3 regions of the Yersinia vastinensis genome follow, and region 1 is predicted to be linked to each of the others. Evidence: predicted binding sites of a transcription regulator. Region 1 holds the regulator's gene; each other region holds the start of a gene.

Region 1 (5,057 bases):
TTTGGCGTAAGTACCCACTTCCATCACATGCTCGTAGCCAATATAAATTGGCACCAGCGTGATGGGCCGCGAACCGCCACGTAACATGGCTTGAATCGTCATCGACAGCGTGCCGGTTTTCGGTTCTAGCAGGCGGCCGGTTCGTGAGCGCCCACCTTCAACAAAATACTCTACGGAATAGCCGCGGGTGAATAATTCGCCCAGATATTCGCGGAACACAGTTGAGTAGAGTTTGTTGCCTTTGAAGGTACGACGGATAAAGAATGCACCCAAACGGCGGAAAATCGGGCCGGCAGGCCAGAAGTTAAGGTTAATACCGGCAGCAATATGTGGCGGTACAAGCCCTTGATGATAAAGCACGTAAGAGAGCAGCAGGTAATCCATATGGCTACGATGGCAAGGCACATAGACTATCTCATGACCATCTTGCGCTAACTGGCGTACGCGCTCTGCATTATGGACGTTAATACCCTGATACAAACGGTTCCACGTCCAGCTCAATACCCTGTCAGACAGACGCACGGCTTCATAAGAGAAGTCTGCGGCGATCTCTTCCATCAGCGTAATCGCATTTTGCTGCGCTTTCTCATGGGAGATTTTCTTGGTACGTGCTTCATCTGCCACGGCTTTTTCAATCGCCTTAGAAGCCAACAGCTTTTTGAAGAGGTCTTGGCGATCTGGCAAGCTCGGGCCGACAGCGGCCAGACGTTGGCGGGAGAAGTGCATCCGCGCCACGCGCGCCAGCTTATGGGCTATCGTCTTATCGGTGCCATGCTCACTGGCCATCCGGCGCAATGAAACTGTGGTCGAGAAACGCACAAAGCTATCGCGGCCCAGCCACAATACGGCAAAGAATTTCTGCACACCATTCAGCACACGCAGATGCGGCGTACCATGGCCTTCACGCCCTGGCGAACGACCAAACATCACGGAAACCGGCAACATTTGAATGTCCAGCTCCGGATTATTGCGGTGCAGATCTAGATAATCGTGGAACAGCTTGACCGACTCTTGCTTAGGTGCGTAATAACGAAAGACTCGAGGGCCATTATCGATAAACACATGACTTGGCAGTTGCACGCCATCGATTTCCAATGGAATCAATGGGTCGGGCAGATCCTGCGCCTGACACTGCGCTCGCAAAGTCAGCAAATCAGCCTTAGAATTGTAAGGCAAAACGTACAGAATAGGACGAGAAGGGTCTAACCCTAACTCAGTCACAGGATCTGCCGGAATAACCTTGCTTTTTACCAACAGTTTAAGTGGTAAATTCAGTAACTTATAATATATTTTACGCCAACCTGACATAACTACATGAAGCCTCTTGTTAGCAATTCGTCGCAAGGATACCAGAAACTGGTTTTGAGATCTGTGGTGATAAGACAACAGAAAGCGGCAAAGATCATCATTAACTTAAGATAAAGGCAATAAAACATGGCGAATCAATCAACAGGGCTTACCCGAATCTATAAAGCGGCCGGTTATTCGATGAAAGGCCTCAGTGCTGCCTGGAAAAACGAAGCCGCATTTCGCCAAGAATCAGTAGCTGCCATCGTCGCTATCATACTGGCCTTCTGGCTAGATGTAGATGCTTTAGCGCGCATTTTATTGATTGGCAGTGTCGCGTTAGTGATCATTATTGAAGTCATTAATAGTGCCATTGAAGCAGTAGTTGATCGCATCGGCAGTGAATTCCATGAACTTTCAGGCCGTGCCAAAGATATGGGGTCTGCCGCTGTGTTTCTCGCTATCCTGCTGGCGCTTTTTATCTGGATAACGGTGCTCTGGCAGCATGTGGGCTAGTTGCGTGGCTGAAATATCGTGGCTTTGGGCACGGTGAGCAACACAATAAAAATAAGCTGTGATTAATCCCTGTTTTTATTCACTCTTTGGTTCCCAATACAGGCTTACCTGTATATACTCACAGCAAGACTGTATAAACAAACAGGGGGCGAAATGAAAGCACTTACGACCAGACAGCAAGAGGTTTATGACCTGGTGCGCGATCACCTATCGCAAACTGGCATGCCGCCGACCCGTGCCGAAATTGCGCAGCGTCTGGGATTCCGCTCTCCTAACGCCGCTGAAGAGCATTTAAAAGCATTGGCCCGCAAGGGTGTTATTGAGATTGTTTCTGGCGCTTCCCGCGGTATTCGTTTACTGATGGAAGAAGAAGATGGCCTACCGTTGATTGGCCGAGTTGCAGCAGGTGAACCCTTGCTGGCACAGCAACATATTGAAGGGCACTACAAAGTCGATCCTTCCATGTTTAAGCCAAGCGCAGATTTCCTACTGCGGGTTAATGGGATGTCGATGAGAGATATCGGTATTCTGGATGGTGACCTACTGGCGGTGCATAAAACACAAGATGTGCGTAACGGACAAGTGGTTGTCGCGCGAATTGACGATGAAGTCACAGTAAAACGCTTGAAAAAACAAGGTAATATCGTGCAGCTTCTTCCTGAAAATAGCGAGTTCCAGCCGATTATTGTCGATTTGCGTGAACAAAGTTTCACTATTGAAGGACTGGCCGTTGGTGTCATCCGCAATGGCGACTGGATCTGATTCTAGTTGTTGATGTATACCCTCTTTACTTAGAGGGTATATTGTTCATATAACCTTCTGTTCTATTAATTCACTTTATATTGAGAACAATCCGATAATACGTGATTACCTGCTGTTTTAACTGAATATAATATGGTTTCGTTATTCAATTATGGTCCTCATTACGACCAGTAACATTGGTTTTCCTTCAGTTATTAATATCCTCTGCTATAGTTATTTATACGGTAAATAAAACAATCATGCTTAATTTAAATTAAGACTGTGAGTGACTAATTTAAGCAAAGATTGGTTTTATAAAGAATGTTTATCGTACCTAATTAACTTATTCCAAGATAGCGGAGTTATTATGAATAAAGATCAAGCTGACGGTAACTGGAAGCAGTTCAAAGGAAAAATTAAAGAGAAATGGGGCAAACTGACTGACGATGACCTAACCGTTATTGAAGGTAAGCGCGACCAACTAGTAGGTAAGATCCAAGAGAAATACGGCTATCAGAAAGAGCAAGCCGAGAAAGAAGTGAAAGCTTGGGAAGACCACAGCAAATACCGCTGGTAACAGCCTTAAAAAGGAATTTAATTGATGTCGATATAAATTATATTGGGTCTCTCATTTCATAGAATATACGTTATTACATAGTGATATTAATAATGAAAATATTCTATTTAGTCCTAATCTAATATCGATAAGACACAAGGAAGTGTCCTGTGGTAGCTTCTATTTATTATCATGGCAGTGTTCTTTAACGCATATTCTAATTCAACCTATTACTGTATTATTACTATATTGATAACGGGCTGACCCTTATCGCCAGATATTTATTTTTTTTTCATCACAATAGAATGGTCATGATCACAATGATCGTGGCTTTCACATGCTTCAACTTCCCCGCATTTAGTGCATAAGCCATGGGCTTCCACCACGCTATGGCGCAATGTAAAACCAGACTGTTTTGCTAACTGTGCCAGTGCTTCTTCAATACCTACAGTCGGGCGTTCAGTCACAATCTTGCAGCGATCACAGATAAAGAGTGCGGAGGTATGAGTTGGCTCTTCAAAATGATGGCACAACACATAGCTGTTAGCTGACTCTACTCGGTGAATAAACCCTTGTTCGAGCAAAAAATCTAATGCGCGGTAGACCGTTGGCGGTTTAGCTTGCGGCTCGGAAACACGGAGCAAGTCTAATAAATCATAAGCGCTGATTGCGCCGGGCTGTTGCGCCATGAGGCGTAAGACTTCAAGACGTTGCGGTGTCAGCCGGACGTTACGTTGTTGGCACAGGCTCTCAGCCTGAGCAAGCAGCTTTTCCTGGTTGGTTGAGTTCATGGTTTCATCCCGCAGCGTTTGAATGGAACAGATTTTATCATATTTACGGTTAATCGCCGATAGATGAAAAAGTGCGAAGCCGTGGAGTATCACAATTTTGGTAACGTACAGTAAAATATCCCTTTTTATAGCACAGCTATCCCCCACGCGGTCATCGTCAGGTTCTATGGTATAATCACGCATTCCATCCCTTTGTCTTGCGTATTTAATGCGCAAGGAAAATGGGTAATTGATGCAGTAATAACCGATGAAATCACAGTAAATGCACGAAGCTCAGACTTTTTCCAGCACTCAGGTAGATATGCCCAAATACCCCCTACAACGTTTTTCCGTCGCGCCGATGCTCGATTGGACAGACCGCCATTGCCGCTATTTCCATCGTTTGTTAACTAAGCAGACGTTGCTCTATACCGAAATGGTTACTACAGGTGCGATTATCCATGGCAAAGCAGACTATTTGGCTTATAGCGAGCAAGATCATCCCGTCGCGTTACAGCTTGGGGGCAGTGATCCACAAGCGCTAGCACATTGCGCTAAATTGGCGGAGCTTCGTGGATACAATGAAATTAATCTGAATGTCGGCTGCCCTTCTGATCGGGTACAAAATGGGCGTTTTGGCGCTTGTCTAATGGCTGAGTCAGATCTGGTTGCTGATTGTATTAAAGCCATGCGTGATGTGGTTTCTATTCCTGTCACGGTGAAAACCCGTATTGGGATTGACGAATTAGATAGCTACGAGTTCTTGTGTGAATTCGTGCAGACTGTCGCAGAACGTGGTGAATGTGATATTTTCACGATCCATGCCCGTAAAGCCTGGCTTTCAGGATTAAGCCCAAAAGAAAATCGCGAAGTTCCTCCTCTGGATTATGAGCGGGTTTATCAGCTTAAACGTGATTTTCCGGCACTGACTATCGCTATTAATGGCGGTGTCAAAACCTTGGCTGAGGCTAAAGACCATCTTAAGCATCTCGATGGTGTGATGATGGGGCGTGAAGCCTATCAAAACCCCAGTATTTTAACGCAAGTGGACCGCGAACTGTTTGATCCAAATGCACCAGTGGTCGACAGTGTTAAAGCTATAGAAGCGCTTTATCCTTATATTGAACAGGAGCTGTCGCGTGGCGCTTATTTGGGCCATATCACTCGGCATATCCTTGGTATTTTCC
Region 2 (5,057 bases), 1.2 Mb from region 1:
ATCTCAATTAGAACGTGTTAATGGACAATGGCAGTTACACTTCCAGCCGCCACGAGAAACCAAACAGCACGCCACGGTTGTGCTTGCGACCGGTCATCGCCTGGCCGATTGGGAACAAACACGCCATCTGCCACTGTCTGCGGTGCGTGGGCAGGTTTCACACATTCCCACAACCCCGGTGCTGAGTCAGTTGCAGCAAGTGCTTTGCTATGACGGCTACCTGACGCCGGTGAATCCGGCCAACCAGCATCACTGCATAGGTGCCAGCTATCAACGCGGCGATGTCACCACCGATTTTCGCGCCACTGAGCAGCAAGAAAATCGGGATCGTCTGTTACGCTGCCTGCCAGAAGTGAGCTGGCCGCTGCAGGTTGATATTAGTGATAATCAGGCTCGCTGTGGTGTGCGGTGTGCTATCCGTGACCATTTGCCTATGGTGGGAGCAGTGCCAGACTATGCTGCAACACTAGAGCAGTATCAGGATTTACAACAGCAAATAAAGCAGGGAGAACCGGTGGATGTTGCCCCCGTTTATCCAGATCTGTTTATGGCCGGGGCCTTGGGATCACGCGGGTTATGCAGCGCCCCATTGGTCGCTGAAATTTTGGCAGCACAAATGTTTGGTGAGCCGCTGCCGTTAGATGCCACGACACTCGCCGCCCTCAACCCTAACCGTTTCTGGGTTCGAAAATTACTGAAAGGCAGGCCAGTGCAGCATCGTGCACCGGCAGCTTCTGAGGCAAACATGAGTAAGTGATTCGGGTAAGTGAACGCCGCTAACGCCCCTGCGGCTTCAAGGACGAAGGGGATTTTGGGCTTGCTCGAGCAAGCGATCCCACAACCCCAAAACTAACACCTGATCCGGCGGAGACAATTCACCGGCTTTGATAGCCTTGTCCAGACTATGCTGCACACGTGCATGCAACTGCTCGGCTGAAGTCTCGCCGTGCTCTTCGGATTCCGCCACTGCTAGTGTCAGATGACCACGTAAATAGCCACCCGCAAAGAGATCATCATCACTGGCGTGCTCTACCATGTCGTCAATTTGCGCTAAAATGTGCGTTTCGAAATCTGCGATCATCACTTTTCCTTAATAACCCACATATTTCAAACCACCACCGTGTTGACGGCTCTCGATCACCTGCATAACTGACTTGAATCAGCTCATTAAGATGAACGCCTTTGCCACCTGTCTGTGGTTTGAAATCTATTGGGTGTAAATTCTATGTTCTGTATTCAACGCAATTGACCTCACGGGTTAGTGACCTCGTGGCTTCAAATGCAAAGGATATGTTTAAACTAAATCTTCCGGGTAAGGGAAAAGTTCTGGTGCCAGCGGCGGCGTATTGTAAAACGATTGTAGCGCCTGAATAAAGCCCGCAGGTCGTGGGGATATTCCATTTTCGAGATGCCATAGTACTTGTTCACGTACTTTACGCTGGAATGTTATCCGATCAGGTTCACAATCGCCTTCCAGATTGTCGCAACTGACATTGAAAGGGAAACCCGCCGCAACGCAGAACATCCACTCCAGTGCCTGTGGTTTGATCTCGACTACCTCAAACTGGCTCTGGGTTAATGCATCACGCCCATCAGGGCAATACCAGTAGCCAAAATCTATTTGCTTGCGCCGCTCTTCACCGGCAATACACCAATGAGAGATTTCATGCATCGCACTGGCATAATAGCCATGGGCGAAAATCACCCGATGATAAGGAAATTGTTCATCGGCTGGCAGGTAGATGGGTTCATCATCGCCCTTTACCAACTGCGTATTATATTCATCACTAAAACAGGTATTAAAAATGCCGATTAATTGCTGATAATCATGGGTCATGCTGGGGTCCGTCAGAGCGGTATCGACAAGGATTTATCACTTTACCCTTGCCCCGATACCTTAAAGTTATGCGAAAACGTGTAATCCTAACCAAGAACTAATCTCAGCGCCGTGGCTGTCATAAAGCAACTTACAGCTCATGATAAATGACACTACGACAATCATTGGACGAATTAATTTCTGCCCTTTAGTCAGAACCATGTGCGCCCCAAGGCGAGCACCCAACACTTGCCCGACCAGCATCACCATCCCGATACTCCACACCACTTTGCCGCCGACGATAAAAAATATCAGGCTGCCCACATTGGAGGTGAAATTGAGTACTTTAGCGTGAGCAGTCGATTTTGCCAGATTAAAGCCACACAGGGTCACAAAGGCCAAAGCATAAAATGAGCCGGCTCCTGGGCCGAAGAAACCATCATAAAAGCCGACACCGCCACCCGCTATCAAGGCAAATGGCCACGCGGACAAACGGCGCTGTTGGTCAACTTCACCGAGTTTTGGTGTCACCAGAAAATAGACACCAATACCAATGACCAACAAGGGCAGAATTTGGCGCAAAAGATCAGCGCGCATATGTTGGACCAAAATAGCCCCCAACATTGACCCAACCACGGTGAGTGCGATGGTCAGCCGCTGATCCTTTAGATTCACCGCTCCACGGCGGATAAAATAAAGGCTAGCGGAGAATGATCCACCGACAGATTGCAATTTATTGGTCGCCAAAACTTGCGCAGGCGGTAGCCCCACTGCCAACAATGCCGGGACGGTAAGTAACCCACCACCACCGGCAATGGAATCAATAAATCCGGCCATTAAAGAGACTAAAAATAGTATCCCCAAAACCCCAGGACCAAGAGTGAACCAATCCATGATCTATTCCGCAGCGAAATACGCATTAAACATCATAAATGATTGATTTAAATGTTTTTTCATTTTAAATCCCATTTGTTTTATCCGGCTCATTATCCGGTTTATTGTTCACTGCTAAAAGTTGAGTATACCTGTCAGCGTGGGCATTATAAAAGGATGAGTGGCGAAATGAAGAAGTAAATATTTAGTATCTTATCGGCTGGTGTTCGTAAAAACAGATTGAACTCCCCACTCAAAGTGCTGTATAAAAAACCAGTGCATTAATGTGGGAGTAAAAATCATGCTACGTATCGAAGTGACCGTTGATAAAACCAAGAAATTACCCGCCGGCGCTCTATCCGCTCTAGCTATCGAGTTTAATGATCGCGTAAAGCGTCGCTATCCAGAGGCTGAGGCTACAATAAGATTGGCAGGTATGGACGGGTTAACTGTATTCGGTGGGCTGCCTCACGACAAAGAAGTGATTCAGGAGATTTTGCAGGAAACGTGGGAAAGTGCGGATGACTGGTTTCAGGCTTAACACCTTCTATCTGACCGGTTACCTACCGGCTACTCCCTCCCCGATATCCCCCCAGTATTTGTGGAGCAATGAATCTGTTCTATGATGCCAACCACATTGATGAAAACTTAATACAATTATTAATATTATTTTAAACTGATTATTTGGATACGGAAATTTAGATACTTAAACGAAAAACAGGAATATTCCTACAAAACCAACCCTAGTATCTGATTATTTTTTGACCTAAATCACGTTATCGTGAGTTCATGAATTATCGTTGCAGTAATAAATTTGATGCTCATGTGTATTTTAAAAAGTAAACGAGAATTCATATTAATAAACTTATTCTTTTTATCATATTTTATATCTGGGCCATTACTTAAAATGAAAAAATTTAACTACAAATTATCTTGTATCGCCTTAACTATTATATCTGCGATTAGTACTACAACTTCTTATGCTGACATCGGTTTTACAGGTGATGTAATACCCGACTTACCTGACTGGGATATTCCAGGGGTAATAATAATTGGTAATACGTCATTTGGTGCTATGGATATTTTCAATGGTGGACCGTTGAACAGCGGAAGTGGTGGAACGTTAACCAGCGGAAATGTAGCCGCTGGGCTATGGAGCTATATTGGTTATAGTTCTACAGCTACCGGTGAGGTAGTTATTACTGGCTCTGACTCTAAGTGGATAAATAACGGGGTGCTCTTTGTTGGTTATAACGGTAACGGCACATTACTGATAGCGGATGGAGGAGTTGTAAATAACCCTGTTAACGCGACACATGTTGGTTTTGGTGTTGGGGCTGTTGGTTATCTTGAAGTCAGTGGAACTGATTCACAATTAATCAACGGCGGTGAGTTACGCATTGGTGGCGAAAATGACAGTAATGGCATGATGCGAATTACCGATGGTGCTGTAGTCACTAACCAAAATGATGCTGATATTGCGTATCGCCCAGGTTCAACCGGTAGCGTTGAAGTCACAGGTCTAGGCTCAATCTGGAATGCCGGTAATCGTATGTTCATCGGCCATGAAGGTGATGGCAGTCTTAAAATCACCAATGGCGGCGTTGTTACCACGGCAACGAAAGCAAGCGTTGCGGCAGGAACGACTTCAACCGGTTATGTAGAAGTGAACGGTGCAGGTTCCCGCTGGCAAGTGGGTACTTTACTTGATATAGGAACAAATGGCCCTGCCACCATGGTAGTTTCTGATGGTGGTGTAGTAACCAGTCAAAGCGGGAATATTAACGACTCTATCGGAGTGGTAGAAATTACCGGCACCGACTCTCGTTGGGATAATGCCGAGACCCTGCAAATTGGTTCGTTTTACGCATCAGTAGGTTCTAATAGTACTCTAAATATCACTAATGGTGGCGTTGTAACTGATAGTTTTGGTTATGTTGGTGCAGGGAAAGATGCCACTGGCCGAGTAAATATCTCAGGTACAGATTCTTCTTGGCACAACGCTAACAGCTTGGTTATTGGTAACAGTGGGAATGGCTCTGTCGTCGTCTCCGATGGCGGGAGTCTCAGTAGTTCTGGTAGCTATGTCGGCTATACCGCTGGCTCAAAAGGTGACGTTTTGGTCACTGGTGTTAACTCCAATTGGGTTAATACAGGTGATATTCGTTTTGGGGAGTTTGGCGGTAACGCCTCACTGACTATTAATAACAGTGGGACTGTTCAAACCGATAATTTAACCATTGCTAAAGATGCAACTTCAATCGGAGTACTGAATATTGGTAGCGCAGCTAATTATACTGCGTCATTAGCCGGTTATATTAATACACCACTTATTACCTTAGGGAGCGGTGATAGCTCAATTGTCTTT
Region 3 (5,057 bases), 1.5 Mb from region 1:
TCTTAACTTTGTTTTAGGTGGTTTCTTCACCACATTAGGCTGGCTATTAGCAACAGTGGTCAGTGTTATCCTGATTTTCACCTTACCATTAACCCGCTCTTGCTGGGAGATTACTAAGTTATCATTTCTGCCTTATGGTAATGAGGCGATCCATGTCAATGAATTATACCCAGAAAAAAGTAATCCTCTGTTATCCGCAGGCGGTTCTCTACTGAATATCGTTTGGTTTATTTTATTTGGTTGGTGGCTGTGTTTATCACATATTGCAACCGGGATTGTGCAATGTATAACCATCATTGGCATTCCGGTCGGTATCGCCAATTTTAAAATCGCAGCTATTGCGTTATGGCCGGTGGGTCGACGTGTCGTTTCTGTAGAAATGGCACAACAGGCAAGAATAGCCAACGCCCAGCGCCAGTATCAGCAACGCTGAATTTTCTGTTTTTAGAGGTTTTTTGTGCTCACTTTCGTTACTGGTTTACGCCGTTATGTCTACAACAGCAGCCTGCTCTATCATGTTCGGATTTTTATCGCATTAGTAGGAGTAACGGCGGTGCCATGGTGGATTGATCAGCCTAAACTGACCATTCCCTTAACGTTGGGTGTTGTCGCTGCAGCACTGACTGATCTCGATGACCGCCTAGCTGGGCGGTTACGTAATTTATTCATCACCTTAATTTGCTTTTTTGTTGCATCAGCCTCTATTGAGCTGTTGTTCCCTTACCCATGGTTCTTTGCCCTTGGGCTCACCCTATCGACCTGCGGTTTTATCCTGTTGGGAGCCTTAGGGCAACGTTATGCAACAATAGCCTTTGGTGCATTATTAATTGCCATTTACACCATGTTGGGTACTTCGATGTACCATATCTGGTATCAGCAGCCTCTGTTACTGATACTGGGGGCTGTTTGGTATAATCTTCTGACCTTGTGCGGGCATCTTATTTTCCCCATTCGGCCCTTGCAAGATAACCTCGCTCGTTGCTATCAGCAGCTCTCTCACTATCTGGAAGCCAAAGCCAACCTATTTGATCCTGATATTGAATCTGATGTGGATCAGCCACTGATTGATGTAGCAATGGCAAACGGCATTCTGCTATCAACATTGAATCAGGCCAGAATATCTCTGGTTTCACGTCTGAAAGGTGACCGCGGGCAACGCGAAACCAGGCGAACTCTTCATTATTATTTTGTTGCGCAAGATATTCATGAGCGTGCCAGTTCATCGCATGTTCAATATCAGCTACTTCGGGAAAAATTCCGCTATAGCGATGTTTTGTTCCGCTTTCAGCGCCTCCTCAGCATGCAAGCCAGAGCGTGTATGCAGCTGTCCCAATCCATTTTGATGCGCCAAAAATACCAGCATGACCCGCGTTTTGAGCGTGCTTTTACATTCTTAGATGCTGCGTTAGCCAGAGAGTTGGCTCAAAATGAGAATGTGCCACAAGTGAAGGCTTTATCACTGTTACTAAAAAACTTACGCGCCATTGATGCGCAACTGGCAGGGATTGAATCGGAGCAAGTATTAGCTGAAGGCCCGCAGTCTGAGAGTCGCTTATCTGATGATCGTCTCACCGGGTGGAGTGATATTAAGCTGCGTATCAGCCGCCATCTGACGCCACAATCTGCGCTTTTCCGTCATGCCATACGCATGTCAGTCGTGCTTTGTGTCGGATACGCATTTATTCAACTGACTGGTATGCGCCATGGCTACTGGATCCTATTAACCAGTCTTTTTGTCTGCCAACCAAACTACAACGCAACACGTAGCCGCCTAACCCGGCGTATTGTTGGCACCCTCGCAGGCATACTTATCGGGTTACCTATCCTTTATTTTGTGCCTTCAATTGAGGGGCAATTAATCTTGATAGTTATCAGTGGGGTGCTGTTTTTTGCTTTTCGCAATGTTCAGTATGCCCATGCAACGATGTTTATTACTTTGCTGGTCTTATTGTGTTTTAACCTTTTAGGAGAAGGATTCGAGGTCGCCGCTCCACGTGTGTTTGACACGCTGCTCGGCTGTGCAATCGCATGGGTCGCCGTAAGCTATATCTGGCCGGACTGGAAATTCCGCCATCTCCCTGCGGTTGTGCATAAAACACTGAATGCAAACTGCCGTTACCTCGATGCTATTTTAGTGCAATATCATCAAGGCAAAGATAATAGCCTTACCTACCGTATCGCCCGTCGTGACGCACACAATTGTGATGCAGAACTCGCATCCGTTATTTCAAATATGTCAGCGGAGCCGCAAAACGACAAAGAGACTCATGAAGCAGCATTTCGGTTGCTTTGCCTAAACCACACCATGCTAAGTTATATATCGGCTTTGGGTGCTCATCGTGAAAAGCTGAGTAACGCCGACACACTGAACCTACTCAATGATGCGATTTGCTATATCGAAGGTTCACTGGAGCAAGAACAACCTGACAGCACCCAAATGGCGCGAGTGCTGACGGGTTTATCTACCCGGCTACAAAATTGCAATCCTGAGCCGGAAAGCATAGACCAATTGGTTTTACAACAAATTGGCCTATTGCTGGAACTGTTGCCTGAACTTAGCGAGCTTAATAAACGTATTGGTCAACCACCAACACACTAACATCTCGGGCCATTTTCTATCTATGGACCATCGCTATGCTGCCTCGTATTGTGCCGCCTTGGGGGAACGAATATGTATCTCAAACCATTCGATAAGCTCACTGCGCATCATCAGTGGCAGCACAGCAGAGTGATGGCCACTGATTGCCCCCGCTAAAGCCAGCAAAACATTCACCCCGAGTGAGCGCCTTAAAGTACGCAATTTAAGGTAACAGCGTTTAGCCCCCTCAAGGCGCAACTCATCCGCACTTGTAATCCCTGCTTTCCATAAGAGCCGTTCGAGGCTAGCACTGATATTGGGCAAGTCTTTCAAACGAATAGAGGAACTATTCTTACTGAGAACCTCGGTTTTGGCGCCTTGATGGGCCTGCCAGACAAAATTACGCAGAACGAGGTCATCATCCCACAATATTGTATCTACCCAATAATAACGCAGTAAAACAGGAAGCCCACGTTTGGCATACACAAGATTGGCCATTCCTCTGAGGCGAAAGCGGTATTCAATCTGGTCATTCGCTCGTAAATAAAGTTCCCCCTCCGAGACCACAGCAAACATAATACCGTTGGCTAGTAGGCCATAACCGCCAAATTGTGAGCGAGCAGCGATTTGACCTAAAAAATCAAAACGAGATTGCGCCCGCCTTATCATGTTTTCTGATACGTATTTCATTACTACTCCTTTAGTAAAAATCTGACCTATCGTCCCTGTTTTGTTGCAATAAGTGTAAGAGGAACAACTAATTAAAAAATACGCAATATAGCTAACCGAGCCAAACACAAAATGGTTTTGCGCCCATTTACATCGCAATAATGCGAAGCGCCTTGTAAAAATTTAGTTGATCTTCGAATAAACAGTGACTACTGTATATGCATACAGCACACTACAGGCGAGGTTCATAATGCGTACTCAATCACTAAAACCTTATCATGCTAATTATCATTCTCTTCTTACCGGAAATACGCAGGAGCGAGTTGATGCACCAACAGATAGTGGCCTTATCAGTGAACTTGTGTACAGTGAAAACCAGCCTGCGGTAACCCAGCTATTGCTTCCTCTATTACAACAATTAGGCAAGCAATCACGGTGGCTCCTATGGTTAACACCACAACAAAAATTAAGCCGTTCATGGATACAGCAATCTGGTTTGCCCGCGAGCAAAATCGTTCAGGTAAGGCAGATAAATCCATTATCAACAGTCGATGCGATGGAAAAAGCCTTGTTGACGGGAAATTATAGTGTCGTTCTTGGTTGGCTACCGGAGTTGTCAGAAAATGATCGTATCCGATTACGTTTGGCAGCAAAGTTAGGGAATGCTTATGGGTTTGTGATGCATCCTTTGGATGACACAAAATCGAATCAAGGACAGTGCGCAACGTTAAAAATTCATTCTTCTTTGTATCATTAAGTAAATTTAGGATTTATCCCATGAATTTTTACAATATTTAGCGCTTACTCCTGCAAAATCGGCATAAAGCGAGTCAGAATGCGGCTTACAGCAAAAAATAACGTCTAGAAAAAGCTGCCTTTTACCGCTAAATCGTTAAAGATTATGCACAATTTCGTTTTTTTTTCAGGCGGTTTATCACATCACACTTGTAACTTTCTCGCCACGTTGTAGACTTTACATCGCCAAGGTTGCTCTAAAACGCCAAATTATACTGGCAGCGTGATTAACGGGAGCGCGAATACCTTGACGAAGAATTTTAACCAAGGGCTTAGCTTTTAAAGCTCATTGCCTATTTGGATGATAACGAGGCGTAAAATGAAAAAGACAGCTATCGCATTAGCAGTGGCACTGGCTGGTTTCGCTACAGTAGCGCAAGCCGCACCGAAAGATAACACCTGGTACACCGGTGGTAAACTGGGCTGGTCCCAGTATCAAGATACTGGCACTGGCGGTATCTATGGCGACCTTGGCAACGACGGTCCTACCCATAAAGACCAATTAGGTGCTGGTGCGTTCTTGGGTTACCAAGCCAACCAATACCTGGGCTTTGAAATGGGATACGACTGGCTTGGCCGTATGCCTTACAAAGGCGACGTTCGTAACGGCGACTTTAAAGCACAAGGCGTTCAGCTGGCTGCTAAACTGAGCTACCCAATTGCTCAGGACTTGGACCTGTACACCCGTCTGGGTGGTCTGGTTTGGCGTGTAGACTCAAGCGCGTTTGACGCGACTTCTGGCGCACGTTCTAGCAACCATGACACCGGTGTATCTCCACTGGTAGCTCTGGGTGCTGAATACGCGTGGACCAAAAACTGGGCTACTCGTATGGAATACCAATGGGTTAGCAACATCGGTGATAAAGGTACCGTTGGTGCTCGTCCAGACAACGGCATGCTGAGCGTAGGTGTTTCTTACCGTTTCGGTCAGGACGATGCAGTAGCTCCAGTAGCTCCAGCTCCAGCTCCAGCTCCAGTTGTTGACACTAAGCGCTTCACTCTGAAATCAGACGTG

What was found. The regulator LexA, encoded in region 1, represses DNA repair genes until DNA is damaged. The targets are predictions, from matches to a motif close to TNCTGTATGTACATACAGNA.
Region 2: the regulator LexA is predicted to act here: its motif matches at 2,949-2,968, upstream of ACIOG0_RS07210 (DinI-like family protein).
Region 3: the regulator LexA is predicted to act here: its motif matches at 3,458-3,477, upstream of sulA (SOS-induced cell division inhibitor SulA).

What each region holds. Positions count from the first base shown of each region.
Region 1 covers NZ_CP173260.1:357,784-362,840, forward strand. Annotated here, with positions in the region: gene plsB (glycerol-3-phosphate 1-O-acyltransferase PlsB) at 1-1,308, opposite strand, end outside; gene ACIOG0_RS01510 (diacylglycerol kinase) at 1,435-1,803, shown strand; gene lexA (transcriptional repressor LexA) at 1,957-2,565, shown strand; gene ACIOG0_RS01520 (CsbD family protein) at 2,912-3,121, shown strand; gene zur (zinc uptake transcriptional repressor Zur) at 3,382-3,891, opposite strand; gene dusA (tRNA dihydrouridine(20/20a) synthase DusA) at 4,154-5,057, shown strand, end outside.
Region 2 covers NZ_CP173260.1:1,521,549-1,526,605, reverse strand. Annotated here, with positions in the region: gene mnmC (bifunctional tRNA (5-methylaminomethyl-2-thiouridine)(34)-methyltransferase MnmD/FAD-dependent 5-carboxymethylaminomethyl-2-thiouridine(34) oxidoreductase MnmC) at 1-757, shown strand, start outside; gene ACIOG0_RS07225 (YfcL family protein) at 794-1,081, opposite strand; gene ACIOG0_RS07220 (elongation factor P hydroxylase) at 1,295-1,837, opposite strand; gene ACIOG0_RS07215 (sulfite exporter TauE/SafE family protein) at 1,904-2,710, opposite strand; gene ACIOG0_RS07210 (DinI-like family protein) at 2,991-3,230, shown strand; gene ACIOG0_RS07205 (autotransporter outer membrane beta-barrel domain-containing protein) at 3,597-5,057, shown strand, end outside.
Region 3 covers NZ_CP173260.1:1,870,079-1,875,135, reverse strand. Annotated here, with positions in the region: gene ACIOG0_RS08640 (YccF domain-containing protein) at 1-433, shown strand, start outside; gene yccS (YccS family putative transporter) at 458-2,599, shown strand; gene ACIOG0_RS08630 (TfoX/Sxy family DNA transformation protein) at 2,633-3,268, opposite strand; gene sulA (SOS-induced cell division inhibitor SulA) at 3,498-4,004, shown strand; gene ompA (porin OmpA) at 4,362-5,057, shown strand, end outside.